Regions from separate parts of the Proteus hauseri genome, predicted to be linked through region 2. Evidence: predicted binding sites of a transcription regulator. Region 2 holds the regulator's gene; the other holds the start of a gene.
The links. Region 2 encodes CRP, which controls carbon source genes, mostly activating them, when cyclic AMP is high. Its sites were predicted from a motif close to ATGTGANNNNNNTCACAT; they were not measured.
Positions count from the first base shown of each region.

Region 1 (7,637 bases), 1.5 Mb from region 2:
GTGCAATCTTCCGTTTTAGTTGGCAAGCCATTAACTTTATCAGGAAGCTAATTCTAAACATTGTTTTCTTCTTCCTCTTTTTTGCTGTAATAGGCATCTATCTTGTTGCCAATGAAGCACAAAAACCGGTTAATTATGAAGGAGCATTACTGGTTGATCTTAAAGGTGTTATTGTTGATCAAACGACTAATCAAAATCCATTAGGACAAATGAGTAAAGAGCTTCTTGGCGTATCAAGCAGCCAGTTACAAGAAAACTCATTATTTGAAGTTGTTGATACACTTCGTGAAGCAGCAAGTGACCCTAAGATTAAGGGGATGGTATTAAAACTTGATGAGTTTGCGGGCGCAGACCAACCCTCTTTAAATTACATCGGTAAAGCCTTAACTGAATTTAAGAAAACGGGTAAACCTATTTATGCCGTGAGTGGTTATTATAGCCAGCCGCAATATTATCTTGCCTCTTATGCGGACAAAATTTATTTAACACCACAAGGTGCTGTGGGTATTTATGGCTTTGGTTTTCAAAATCTTTATTACAAAACATTGTTAGAAAAACTAAAAGTCAGCACACATATTTTCCGTGTAGGTACTTATAAATCTGCGGTTGAACCATTAATGCGTAGCGATATGTCACCAGAGGCCCGAGAAGCCTCTTTACGCTTAGTTAATTCATTATGGTCTACTTATTTAACGCAAGTTGCTGAGAATCGGAGTGTCACCACCGAAGATATCTTCCCTGGCGCTAAAGAGATGATCGAACAATTACGCAAAGCTGATGGTGATAGTGCAACTTACGCCTTAAATCGTAAATTAGTTGATACTGTAAGTTCTTATAGCCAATTTGAAATGGATATGACAGAAACATTTCAATGGAATAACGAAACTAACCAATTTAAAAATATTAGTATTTATGATTACGCGGCTAATTTAACTACTGATATTCCATCAAATGATGAAGGTAATATTGCAGTTGTTATTGTTCAAGGTGCCATTATTGATGGTGAAAGTATTCCCGGTTCTGCTGGTGGTACAACCATTGCTAGCCAAATTCGTGAAGCGCGTTTAAATCCTAATATTCGAGCACTGGTTTTACGCGTAAATAGCCCTGGTGGTAGTGTTTCCGCTTCAGAGCAAATTCGCAGTGAAATAGCAGCATTTAAACAACAAAAACGCCATGTAATTGTTTCTATGGGAGGAATGGCTGCTTCAGGTGGTTATTGGATTTCAACACCTGCGAATAAGATTATTGCTAGTCCTTCGACGTTAACGGGTTCTATTGGTATTTTTGGCGTGATTAATACCTTTGAAAATAGCTTAGAATCTATTGGTGTTTATTCTGATGGCGTAAGTACTTCACCACTAGCAGGATTATCTGTCACTAATAAGTTACCTGAAGAGTTTGCTGAGTTATTACAACTAAATATTGAAAGTGGCTATAAAACTTTCCTTAATTTAGTTGCTGAATCTCGTAAAAAAACGCCAGAACAAATTGACCGTATTGCACAAGGCCGAGTTTGGGTTGGAATTGATGCAAAAAAAGTAGGCTTAGTTGATGAATTTGGTGATTTTGATGACGCTATTGATGCTGCTGCAAAAATGGCAAAAATTAAAGAGCCTGTTATCGATTGGATGAAACCTGAGTTAAGTTTATCTGAACAAATATTAATGAGTTTATCTTCCAATGCAAAAGCGATTATTCCAGATCCGCTACAAGCTTATTTACCCGCACCCGTTATCAAAGAAGTTAAAGCGCAAACTGAGTTTTATCGCAATATGAATGATCCACTAAATCGTTATTCATACTGCTTATCTTGTGGTGATATTCAGTAATCGTATAATTCTGTATGTACCTGTTGAATACCATTTAATAACAACAGGTGCATACTTCTAATAATCCATCGTTTTAACCAGATTATCTGCTATTACACTTTTTAAACTCATTTTTGTTGATATTTTTTTAACACAATGATTTAAAGCATTAATTACTTATTCTCTATTTTCTATTTTTTAGCGCCCTTTCCTTTTTTTATTCTGCAAACTCCCTATAATCAGTTATTTCTCACAGCTTAATAAGAGTACTTGGACTGATGCAAAAGAAATCAATCTACGTTGTCTATACTGGCGGAACTATTGGTATGCAACATTCTGATCATGGCTATATTCCTGTATCAGGACATCTACAACGCCAACTAGCTAAAATGCCTGAGTTCCATCGTGAAGAGATGCCTGATTTTACGATTAAAGAGCATCTACCGCTTATCGACTCTTCTAATATTACACCGGAAGATTGGCAATCTATTGCTGATGATATTAGCGAAAACTATAACAATTATGATGGTTTTGTTATTCTTCATGGCACAGACACAATGGCGTTTACTGCATCAGCACTCTCATTTATGTTTGAGAACTTGAGCAAGCCAATTATCGTTACGGGTTCTCAGATCCCATTAGAAGCACTACGTTCTGATGGGCAAACTAATTTGCTAAACGCACTGTATTTAGCTGCACATCATCCTATTAACGAAGTCGCTCTTTTTTTTAATAACACTCTTTATCGCGGTAATAGAACAATTAAAGCTCACGCCGATGGCTTTAATGCATTTGCTTCACCCAATAGCGCGCCTCTTCTAGAAGCGGGAATTAATATAAAATCATTTAAAATTAATCCATTTCCCAAAACAAAAGGCGAATTTATTGCTCACAGTATTACCCCGCAACCTATTGGAGTTGTGACTATTTATCCGGGGCTCTCGGATGAGATTGTTAATAATATTCTTATGCAACCCGTTAAAGCATTAATTCTTCGCTCTTATGGAGTAGGTAATGCACCTTCGCATCCCGCGTTACTATCAACGTTACGTAATGCCACAGAACGAGGCATTGTAGTCATTAATCTGACTCAATGTATTTCAGGGCGCGTTAATATGGAAGGGTACGCAACAGGACAAGCCTTGGCTGAGGCGGGTGTAATAAGTGGCTATGATATGACTTTTGAGGCAACATTAACTAAGTTGCATTATTTATTGAGTCAGCAATATAGTTATAATCAAATTTGCCATCTTATGCAGCAAAATCTTCGTGGTGAAATGACACTGGATGATAACGATTAATATTAATTAAAGGTGAGATAGTGAAAAACTCAGCATTGTTACTGGTTGATATCCAAAATGATTTTTGCACTGGTGGTGCACTTGCAGTCAACGAGAGCGATGCTGTTGTTCAAATAGCAAATCAACTCATCGCTTATTTTAAACACACCAAAAATCCAATTATCGCTAGCAAAGATTGGCACCCAGCCAATCACCTAAGCTTCGCTGAGAACTCAGGTACTGTGATTGGCGAAATAGGTAAGCTTAATGGATTACCTCAAGTTTGGTGGCCTATACACTGTGTACAGCAAAGTCATGGTGCAGAATTTCACCCTGAGTTAGATTATGAGGCTATCAATCATATTATATATAAAGGGCAAAATCGTTTAATCGACAGCTACAGCGCCTTTTTTGATAATGACCATGAATACCAAACTGGCTTACATACTCTTTTACAAACTCTGAATATTAAGCATCTCTATATTTTAGGTATTGCTACAGACTATTGCGTGAAATTTACAGCATTAGATGCATTATTATTAGGTTATCAGGTGTCGGTTATCACGGATGGCTGTCGCGGTGTGAATATTCAGCCTGATGATAGTAAACAAGCTTTAGCTGAAATGCAGGACAAAGGGGCTGAATTAATTAATTCAATAAATTACCTTAATAATATCAATAGATAAGCTAGCAATTTTAATTTTCCATACAAAAAATGGCAATCCATTAATCGTTATAATTAATAGATTGCCACCTCTTATATAGCTAATTTAATTTTATAGATAATTTAATTTTAAAATAGCTTAGTCATCATCCATTGGCGTCAATGTTGCTAATCGTTCAGACTGAAATTGGGCTTTAAGTTCTTGTTTACTTTTCATCGTGATTTGCCCATTAGTGCCGACAGTCATATGCTCAGGAGAGTGATTATTTTTTGCCTGCCATAATAAAACTATCTGCATACAATGCGCTTTCTGCTCATCGGTTAATGCGACACCGTCTGGCCACTTGCCCAACTCAACAGCGGTCGAAAGACGTTGATAAATTTCAGGTGTTACCATCGAAATTAGCTCATTAACTTCCATTAATCGCTCCACATAAGTCAAATATTCTTTCTAATAGCTGAATCGTTTTTTCTTTTGTTTCAACATTGTTAACGAACACGGTTAAACACTAGCCTTTCTGCACTTCTTGCGTTTCACTGTTCGTAAAAGCCAGCGAAGCAGAATTGATGCAATAACGTTGTCCTGTTGGCGCGGGGCCATCATCAAATACATGCCCCAAGTGTGCATTACATTGCTGACACCGTACTTCAGTTCGCTTCATATTGTGTGAAAAATCATCAATATAGCGAATTGCATTATCACTAACAGGCTGATAAAAACTTGGCCAACCACATCCTGCATCAAACTTGGTTTCAGAATAAAACAAGGGTGCAGAACAACATAAGCAGTGATAAATACCTGTTTGACGATTATGTAACAGCTTGCCACTAAAAGGGGGTTCAGTGCCATGTTGCTGCGTAACATATTTTTGCATTTCATTGAGCATTGATAAATCAAGGTGATTGTTATTACTTGAAATATTCACTTTCTTTTCATTATCTGACATAAAAACCTCATGCACACAAAAAAGCTTTTTAAAACAACAGTAAATAATAACAAAGATTTAACAACAAATCTGAAAAATATGGTCTAAAATCAATGCTAGTAATCTTTAGTTTTTGAAATGTGATGTATTTCACATAACGGAGCAAAGGTAACTTCATTTATCGGCGATGTTCCCGATAATACACAGCGTAACATTTAGCTAAAACGTCCAATCTTTAAGCAAAAAGTGTTTTTTTAATTGATTTTTTGCAATTATTGACACGATTCCGCTTGACGATTGGCGCGGTTTTGGTAACTTTAGAAGCAACTTTTTAATTCACTAATAAAGCTGGTGGAATACATATGACTATCAAAGTAGGTATTAATGGTTTTGGTCGTATCGGCCGCATCGTTTTCCGTGCTGCTCAAGAACGTTCAGATATCGAAATCGTAGGTATTAACGATCTGTTAGACGCAGACTACATGGCATACATGCTGAAATACGATTCAACTCATGGTCGTTTCAACGGTACTGTTGAAGTAAAAGATGGCCACCTCGTTGTTAATGGTAAAACCATCCGCGTAACATCAGAAAGAGATCCAGCAAATCTGAAATGGAACGAAATCGGTGCTGACGTTGTTGCAGAAGCAACTGGTCTGTTCTTAACTGACGAAACCGCTCGTAAACACATCCAAGCTGGCGCTAAAAAAGTTGTTCTGACTGGACCTTCAAAAGACAACACTCCTATGTTTGTTATGGGCGTAAACCATAAGTCATACGCTGGCCAAGATATCGTTTCTAACGCATCTTGTACTACTAACTGCTTAGCGCCTTTAGCTAAAGTTATCAACGACAACTTCGGTATCGTTGAAGCACTGATGACAACAGTTCACGCAACAACTGCTACTCAACGTACTGTTGATGGTCCGTCTGCTAAAGACTGGCGTGGTGGTCGTGGTGCTTCTCAAAACATCATCCCATCTTCAACTGGTGCTGCTAAAGCAGTAGGTAAAGTAATTCCAGAGCTGAACGGCAAACTAACTGGTATGTCTTTCCGTGTTCCTACTCCTAACGTTTCTGTGGTTGACTTAACAGCACGTCTGGAAAAACCAGCAACTTACGCACAAATCTGTGACGCAATCAAAGCAGCTGCTGAAGGCGAACTGAAAGGCGTTCTGGGCTACACTGAAGATGCAGTAGTTTCTACTGACTTCAATGGTGAAGTTCTGACCTCTGTATTTGATGCTAAAGCGGGTATCGCACTGAACGACAACTTTGTTAAATTAGTTGCTTGGTACGATAACGAAGCGGGCTATTCAAACAAAGTTCTTGATCTGATTTCTCATATCTCTAAATAATTAGAGCTTAAGAAAGTCAAGATATCTCTTAGAGCCACCTTTTCGGTGGCTCTTTTATTTTTTACCCAGTCAGTTTATTGTATTGAGATAGTCAGTGACATAAGGTTATAAGATAATGAATGAGAAAATTTTTTCTTTGCCGATTATTGAACAGATATCACCTTACTTAAGTCGTCGGCAATTAGACGAACTCCCTATCCTTGTTATTTCCCATCCGAAAGTACGTGCTGCAATTAGTCTTCAAGGGGCTCATCTTATTGCATGGCAACCTGCGCAAGAACATCCGGTTTTTTGGTTAAGTGAAGATTCCTTATTTACACCGGGTGTCGCAATTCGAGGTGGTATTCCTATTTGTTGGCCTTGGTTTGCTTCAGCAGGTACACCAAGCCACGGTTTTGCGCGTATTTTGCCTTGGGAATTTAGTGCCCACTCTGAACAAGATGATGGCGTATTAATTACCATGTCCTTAAAAGAGAGCCAACAAACGAAAAAATATTGGCCTCATGAATTTACAGTGATCGCTCGCTTTAAATTAGGTGCGACCTGTGAAGTCGAGTTGGAATCCTATGGTGATTATGAAGCAACCGCAGCCCTTCACTCTTATTTTAATGTTAGTGACATCGATAATGTTTCAGTAACAGGCCTAGGAGGCCACTATATCGATACTGTTGCTGATAAAGAGGTTTACACAGATGAAGCCTCACTTCGCTTTAACGGACGCACTGACAGGCTTTACACAGAGCCTGAAGATTTCAATCTTATTCATGATGATGGTTGGGATCGCACAATTGAAGTTCACCACTATCACCATAGTGATGTTGTTTGCTGGAATCCTGGCGCTGAATTAGCTAGTTCAATGAAAGATATGAATGCAGGAGGTTATCGCAAAATGGCCTGTGTAGAAACAGCACGTATTCATCAGCCATTAAAACCCGACAACGTTCACCCTGGGCGTTTATCTGTCGTTGTACGTGTTCGTAAAAATATCGCTGAAAAATAATCAATATTACGATTCATTAAAAACAAAAAAGCTTCGGTTGATACCCGAAGCTTTTAACATGCAAAATCAAATCACTATTTGACACTCTATTTCAATGTATTTTCCATATCTTCAATAAAAGTACTGGCTTTTTTACAATTTTCGATAATCTTAGGATCATCTTTTATTTCTGCTGTATCTCGATTCACCGCGCAATATTTACTTTTTATACCTTCCATATAGCTTAACTTTGCTGCAATTACGACCTGTTTTTCACAGCGTTCTTTATCGCGCGAGTCTTGGCATATATTGCCTTTGATTTTATTTACCATTTCAAATCCTGTTCTGAGTTTTTCTTCAGATATAACGGTAAAAGGGATCCCTCCCAATAATAAAATTAAAAACAATTGTTTCACGACACCATCCTTATTTGTTTAATAATGCTTATGATAACGAATAGTCAATACAAAATTAAGCGGAGGATGAATAGATATAAGAAATAAATTAAATAAGATTTTTTTATATGAATATAGTCAAGTATTCAATAAAAAATAATCAATATTACGATTCATTAAAAACAAAAAAGCTTCGGTTGATACCCGAAGCTTTTATCCATATA
Region 1 is NZ_CP026364.1:3,670,765-3,678,401, forward strand. It holds gene sppA (signal peptide peptidase SppA) at 1-1,832, shown strand, start outside; gene ansA (asparaginase) at 2,090-3,112, shown strand; gene pncA (bifunctional nicotinamidase/pyrazinamidase) at 3,133-3,777, shown strand; gene PH4a_RS16830 (YeaC family protein) at 3,895-4,176, opposite strand; gene msrB (peptide-methionine (R)-S-oxide reductase MsrB) at 4,265-4,702, opposite strand; gene gapA (glyceraldehyde-3-phosphate dehydrogenase) at 5,044-6,039, shown strand; gene PH4a_RS16845 (D-hexose-6-phosphate mutarotase) at 6,155-7,039, shown strand; gene PH4a_RS16850 (hypothetical protein) at 7,126-7,434, opposite strand.
Region 1: a site for CRP is predicted at 4,820-4,837, ahead of msrB (peptide-methionine (R)-S-oxide reductase MsrB). Genes of this name have one in related genera too.

Region 2 (7,637 bases):
CAATATTTTTGTGAATTGGGTGCTGAGGTTGTTGTTAAACGTAATGATGAGATTGGGCTTAAAGAGATAGAAAAGATGATGCCAGCACATCTTGTTATCTCCCCAGGACCTTGTACTCCAGATGAAGCAGGGATCTCTCTTGAGGCTATACAGCGATTTGCCGGTGAAATCCCGATCCTTGGGGTTTGTTTAGGACATCAAGCTATTGGACAAGCTTTTGGTGCATCAGTAATAAGAGCACGTGAAGTGATGCATGGTAAAAACTCACTTATCCATCACAACCAACAAGGCGTATTTAAGGGACTTAACCGACCTTTAAATGTGACTCGTTATCACTCTTTGGTGATTGATGCAGCTACATTACCAGTACCATTTGAAGTCACTGCCTGGAGTCAACATGATGGAAATGTTGATGAAATCATGGGGATACGACATCGGACACTACCGATAGAAGGTGTGCAATTTCATCCAGAAAGTATTCTTAGTGAACAAGGACATGAATTATTAAATAATTTCCTTAAATATTAAATAGATAGAATTATTTTACCTAAATAACGCATTTTTACCCTCAACCAGATTTGATTTTTTATTCATATTTAGTGATTATATTTTCACATTAGAAATAAATATCGATCAGGTGGGGTAATGACAACGCAAAGCATCAACCGGGCAACTTACGATCAAGTAATGTTGCCAATCTATTCACCCGCAGAGTTTATTCCAGTTAAAGGCAAAGGAAGCCGTGTTTGGGATCAACAAGGCAAATCTTATATCGATTTTGCTGGTGGGATTGCCGTATTAGCATTAGGGCACTGTCACCCAGCACTCAATCAAGCACTTAAAGAACAAAGTGAGCAGCTTTGGCATGTCAGTAATGTTTTTACTAATGAACCCGCATTGTGTTTGGCGCAAAAATTAATCGATAACACTTTTGCTGAACGTGTTTTTTTTGCGAATTCCGGTGCAGAAGCGAATGAAGCTGCATTTAAACTGGCTCGTCATTATGCAATAACGCGTCATAGTCCTTATAAAACCAAAATTATTGCCTTTCATCATGCTTTTCATGGGCGAACGTTATTTACGGTTTCAGTTGGTGGGCAACCTAAATATGCGGATGGTTTTGGTCCTAAACCTGCCGATATTGTTCATGTGCCTTTTAATGACCTAGAAGCGGTGAAAGCGGTAATGGATGATCATACATGTGCCGTTGTGCTAGAACCCGTTCAAGGTGAAGGCGGGGTTACACCAGCAACAGCTGAATTTATGAGAGGACTTCGAGAGCTGTGTGACAAACACCAAGCGTTATTAGTGCTTGATGAAGTACAAACGGGTATGGGGCGTACAGGCAAGCTATTTGCCTATATGAACTATGATGTTATGCCAGATATCATCACGACAGCAAAAGCATTAGGCAGTGGTTTTCCATTAAGTGCGATGCTGACAACGCAAGAGATTGCTTCTGTAATGGGTGTAGGGACTCATGGTACAACATATGGCGGTAATCCATTAGCATGTGCAGTTGGTAATGTAGCATTTGATTTAATTAATACACCCGCATTGCTTGATGGTGTGCAAATGCGTTATCAATGGATTGTTGACGAATTAACTGCAATCAACCAAAGCTACTCTGTATTTACACAAATTCGAGGTCAGGGTTTGTTAATTGGCGCTGAATTAGCGCCCAAATATGCAGGTAAGGCGAAAGTGCTATTAGGGCTTGCTGCGCAACATGGATTAATGATGTTAAATGCAGGTCCTGATGTAATGCGGTTTACACCGTCATTAATTATTACTCAAGAAGAGTTACAAGAAGGAATGGCGGCATTAAAAGTTGCAGTTGCCGAATTTGTTAAAATAAATTAATGCCTCTTTCCAACTAAAAAACCCCATCAAATCATGATGGGGTTTTATGCAGAAATCATTTTTAATAGCCCATTTTGGAAATGGGCTATTATTTGTTCTAGGTGACTAAACTTAGCGGGTGCCGTAAACGACGATAGTTTTACCGTGTGCAGAGATCAGATTTTGATCTTCCAGCATTTTTAAAATACGGCCTACCGTTTCGCGTGAACAACCTACAATCTGACCAATTTCCTGACGTGTAATTTTAATTTGCATGCCATCAGGGTGGGTCATTGCATCAGGTTGTTTTGCTAAGTTAAGTAAGGTTTGTGCAATACGTCCTGTTACATCAAGGAAAGCAAGGTTACCTACTTTTTCTGATGTTGTTTGCAGTCTATTCGCCATTTGGGCAGAAAGACGCATAAGAATATCAGGATTAACCTGAATTAATTGGCGGAATTTTTTATAGGAAATTTCTGCTACTTCACAGGCTGTTTTTGCTCTAACCCATGCACTACGTTCTTGATCTTCTTCAAATAATCCAAGTTCACCGATGAAATCCCCCTGATTTAGGTAGGAGAGGATCATTTCTTTTCCTTCTTCATCTTTAATAAGAACAGCTACGGAACCTTTAACAATATAATAAAGTGTTTCCGCTTTCTCACCTTGGTGGATCAGCGTGCTCTTGGATGGATATTTGTGAATATGGCAGTGAGACAAAAACCATTCAAGAGTCGGGTCTGTTTGCGGCTTGCCGAGAACCATTCGCGTTATCCTCTGTACGTTAAATGCAGCCTTTCAAAACGGATAGGTTCCCTTTTGAGACAGCATGCTTAAAAATCCTATCTTTACCGATTAACTTCCTGAGAACACGGAAAGTTAATATGGAATAGATTATAATAAATGAGAAAATAATGCATTGATCTTAACCACTATCATCAAGCAGATATTGTTTTTAGCACAGTTAACGCATTAAGTCTCGTTTTACGCAGTCAGCATAATAAACCTATTTGCTAATTGCCAGTTGAATTATGAGAATGTACTCTTTTAGTTTCTGTCTTATTGAGGATAAATAAATGGAAGCACGGGTTAAATGGGTTGAGGATTTATCTTTTCTAGGGGAGTCTTCTTCAGGCCATCAAATCATGATGGATGGTAATTCTGGCGATAAAGCGCCAAGTCCAATGGAAATGCTATTAATTGCAGCTGGTGGATGTAGTGCGATAGATGTCGTGAGTATTTTACGTAAAGGCCGTCACCAAGTGACTGATTGTGAAGTAAAATTAACTTCTAATCGTCGTGAAGAAGCGCCTCGTTTATTTACCGATATCAATTTACATTTTATTGTTTCTGGTAAAGAGCTTACGGATAAAATTGTTGAACGAGCTGTTCAATTATCGGCAGAAAAATATTGTTCGGTTTCTTTAATGTTGGGTAAAGCGGCAACTATTACTCATTCATTTGAAATAAAAGACTCTGAATAAATTTGATATTTTAAAATAGTTTTTAACTAATAAAATAATATCCCTTTTACCGATGGGATATTATTTTTTTACTAAATAGAAATAAGTCTATTTAACTAATTTTTTCACCATTTAATAATTTACTGACTAATGGCGCCATAATTAATTCCATTGCTAAACCTAATTTTCCACCAGGAACAACTATCGTATTTATTGTTGACATAAACGAACCATGTAACATAGCCAGCAGATAAGGAAAGTCAATATCGGTAAGGCCACGAAAGCGGATCACAATAAAGCTTTCATCTAAAGTCGGAATTGCTTTGGCTGAAAATGGATTTGAGGTATCAACAGTAGGCACACGCTGAAAGTTAATATGGGTACGAGAAAATTGAGGAATAATATAATTAATATAGTCATCCATTGAGCGAACGACCGAATCTTTTACGGCTTCTTGAGAATGGCCTCGTTCTGTTGTGTCACGAGTCAATTTTTGTATCCACTCAAGATTGACTATCGGGACAACACCCACCAGTAAATCGACATGTTGTGCAACATTGTGCTCTTGTGTGACAACGCCACCATGTAACCCTTCATAGAAAAGTACATCTGTTTTTTCAGGTAATGGTTCCCAAGGTGTGAAAGTACCTGGTAGCTGATTGTAAGGCGTTGCTTCGTCATAAGAGTGAAGGTATTTACGACACTCGCCTTGGCCTGCTTTGCCGTAATTGTGCAATGTCGAACTTAGTAGGTTAAAATCATTTGCTTCTGGACCAAAATAACTAATGTGCCGACCTTGTTCTTTGGCTTTTCTAATGGCCATATCCATTTCAGGGCGAGTGTAGCGATGAAAACTATCTCCCTCAATTAATGCCGCATTCGCATTAATTTGTTGGAATATTTTACGGAAAGCTTGGCTTGTAGTGGTGGTTCCAGCGCCGCTAGAACCGGTGACGGCAATAATAGGGTGTTTGATAGACATAAAAACGTTGCTCCTTTATCAAAGCAAGGGGAGCCGGTCCCTTGCGGGTAGATGCCATGCCGTCAACTGAGCTTAATTAATCAGGGCGAAACTGTGATGCAGGCATAATATTGACGCTTTCATGCAACTCTGACCAGACTAATACTGCTTCACCAGATGAAAGTTGTTTCTTTACATCCGCAACTTTTTGTTCGAGCGTCTTCTCTTGGATACCATAATCAGTCCCTTCACGTAAAACAAAACTTTCAATTAAACTATCTAGTGTATCCGCTGAAAGCTCTTTCCAAGGAATGATCACTTCGACTTCTCCAAATAGGTTGTTAGCCAATCAGGGATCCGGCTTTCAAGCCACATGACTGGTTTTGATAATTTGCCACTGACAAAGCCCACATGCCCACCAAATTCAGTTAATTGATACTCAATATTATTAGGCAACGAAGCGACATCTGGGATGACATCAGAAGACATAAAGGGATCGTCTTTCGCATGGATAATCAGCGTTGTTTTCTTTATCTGATTTAATAAAGGTAATGCACTGCATTGGCGATAGTAATCTAACGCATCCTTAAAACCATGAATTTTTGATGTTATAAGATCATCAAATTGACGTAACTTTTTAATCGACTTAATGCTTAATAAGCTAATCGGTAATGATTGTGGATAGCGAATCAATTTTCGTGTGGCATTACGTTTTAACTCTTTAAGCAAATACCATTGATAAAAACGTGAAAAACCGTGTTCAATTTTCGTGGAGCAAGGTTCTAACATTAAGGGCGCTGAAACTATTACAGCAGCATCAAGCACTGCGCTTTCTCCACTCTCAGCTAGATAATACGCTAACATATTGCCACCAAGAGAATAACCTACAGCGGCAGTGGGTTGTTCACCAAACTCTGTTTTTAGCCAATTGAGAAAATACCGCGCATCTTCTGTTTCACCAGAATGATAAATTCTTCTTTGTCTATTAGGTTCACCGCTGCATCCTCTAAAGTGCATCACAACGCCCAGCCAACCACGTGCTTTTGCTGCAGCTAACATGCCATGAACATAAGGGCTATTAAAGCTACCTTCTAGGCCATGAAAAATAACCAAACGTGGTTTTTGTTGTGCCTGAGTTGGATCTTCACTCCACGCCAAATCGACAAAGTCATTGTCAGGCAAATTAAGACGTTGCCAGTGAGGTGTTAAAAGTGGAGTTCTGCGCACTATTCGTGGCAAAAGTGTTTGTAAATGCGGATTTTTAGCCCAGCGCATGGGATTAAAGTATTGAGACATATTTTTGTTTATCAAAATGAATTAACACTTGTTTGCTAAATAACATACTGCTATTTTCGATGAAAATAAAACATCTGTCACATCTTTGAGCTTTATCATGACAACCAGCCTCGTTTTTTCTTTAAGTATTTTTCTGTTTATCGCCGCTATAACACCAGGGCCCAACAATTTATTGTTAACATCTTCTGGCGCACATGTGGGATTTAAAGGCTCATTAAAATTGATGGCAGGTATTATACTCGGAATGCAGTGCGTTTTGTTTAGTTCTGCATTTGGTATCGCTGCATTATTGATTATTTATCCGGCTTTGCATATAGGATTAAAGTTGGTTGGTAGTGTCTATCTGCTCTGGTTAGCTTGGAAAACAGCAACCTCTAATTATCAACGTCTTGATATACCAGCACAAATGGCACAAAGTGTTAGTTGGTTTCAGGGTGGATTATTGCAATTTCTTAATCCTAAAGCATGGATGATGGGATTAGGTGCTGTAGGTAGTTTTAGTCTCTTTGGCGATGCCTATTTTAGTTCAATCGGTGTGATTAGTGTGGTTATGGTGATTGTTAATTTAGTCGCAGGTATCGCGTGGATCCTGGGTGGGACGCTTATTAGCTTATTTTTACAAAGCCGGCACTCCTGGTTTATTTTTAATATCACTATGGGGCTATTAACCGCTGCCTGTGTTCCATTAATATGGTTTGAATAAATTTATTAGCTAATAAGAAGAAATAAAAGAGTAGTGCGCTCCAGCCCTAAATAAAATAATATTTTTTTAGGTTTAAGTAATAGGTTATTTTATTTTTTCTATTAAAAATAGCGAATATCACCATTAAAAAGGATTGTTTATATTATCAATAATTCTGTTAATCTATGATACAGTTAGTATAATATTTAGTATAAATTTATTTCTTATGCTAATTATCCTCACTGTATTGGTAATTAATGTAAGTTAATAGTGATTATTAATGCTGTACATTAATAGTCAAAAACTCAATATTCTATTTTTTTAATGTTATTCCTAAATTTTTATGAATAAAATGTCATGTAAAGGAATTATTTATTCCATTTAATTGGTTGTAATTAAGGTATTTTTGTTTCTTATGTTTTAGGATAAGAAACCTTATCTATTAATGCATTATATTTTAAATTAATTTTATTAAGTGTGAATGAACTAAGTTATATCACCTCATTGACTTAAAGGAATAAATTATTTATTTGGTAAAGAACAAATGCTTTCCAAAAGTATATCTATTCAATAGAATGGCATGAGTAGAAAATAGCTATAAAACATCATTATTATAAAAATAATTTTATTCATAAGGTTATTGCTTTCGTAATACTTAATAAAATAGTTCTTCTTGTTTTTAATTGATTTTATTCCAAAAACTTAATTATTGAAGGCGATAAATTCGTTATCAAAAATTAGACCATTATAACTATATAGTACTCTGAGTGGATATTGTCATTATGCCAACATTAACGAAGATTGCGTGGATTAAACCAGGGATGGCTACAAATCAACGTAAAATAGCTGATTACATTCTAGCAAACCCCGAAAAAACGGTCACACTTTCATCACAACAATTAGCTGAGATTATGGGCGTTAGTCAATCCGCTATTGTAAAATTTAGCCAAAAAATAGGGTTTAAAGGTTTTCCGTCATTAAAACTGGCTATTAGTGAAGATTTAGGCCGTAAAAATGCCAGCTTAGGAACAACTTCAAACCTATTACATAATCAGATTGGTGCAGATGATAGCTTAGTCGTTATCGCTCAAAAACTGGCACAAGAGAAAAATAATTCTATTAGTGATACCACTCGCCAAATTAATTACCTCCATTTTGAAAAAGTGATCCAACTTATTGATGAAGCTGCAAGAGTGCAAATTATAGGGATCGGTGGCTCAGGATTGGTTGCGCGAGATTTAAGCTATAAGCTACAAAAGATAGGTATTACGACATTAATTGAAACAGACCACCATGTGCAGATTTCTGTTGCTCAGATGTTAAGCCCTAAGGATTTGCAGATAGTCATTTCTTATTCAGGAAAGAGAAAAGATATGCTTGTTGCTGCAACTGT
Region 2 is NZ_CP026364.1:1,235,598-1,243,234, reverse strand. It holds gene PH4a_RS05660 (aminodeoxychorismate synthase component II) at 1-528, shown strand, start outside; gene argD (bifunctional acetylornithine/succinyldiaminopimelate transaminase) at 646-1,863, shown strand; gene crp (cAMP-activated global transcriptional regulator CRP) at 1,975-2,607, opposite strand; gene PH4a_RS05645 (OsmC family protein) at 2,919-3,326, shown strand; gene PH4a_RS05640 (phosphoribulokinase) at 3,418-4,287, opposite strand; gene PH4a_RS05635 (YheU family protein) at 4,364-4,585, opposite strand; gene PH4a_RS05630 (hydrolase) at 4,582-5,562, opposite strand; gene PH4a_RS05625 (LysE family translocator) at 5,660-6,265, shown strand; gene PH4a_RS05620 (SIS domain-containing protein) at 7,027-7,637, shown strand, end outside.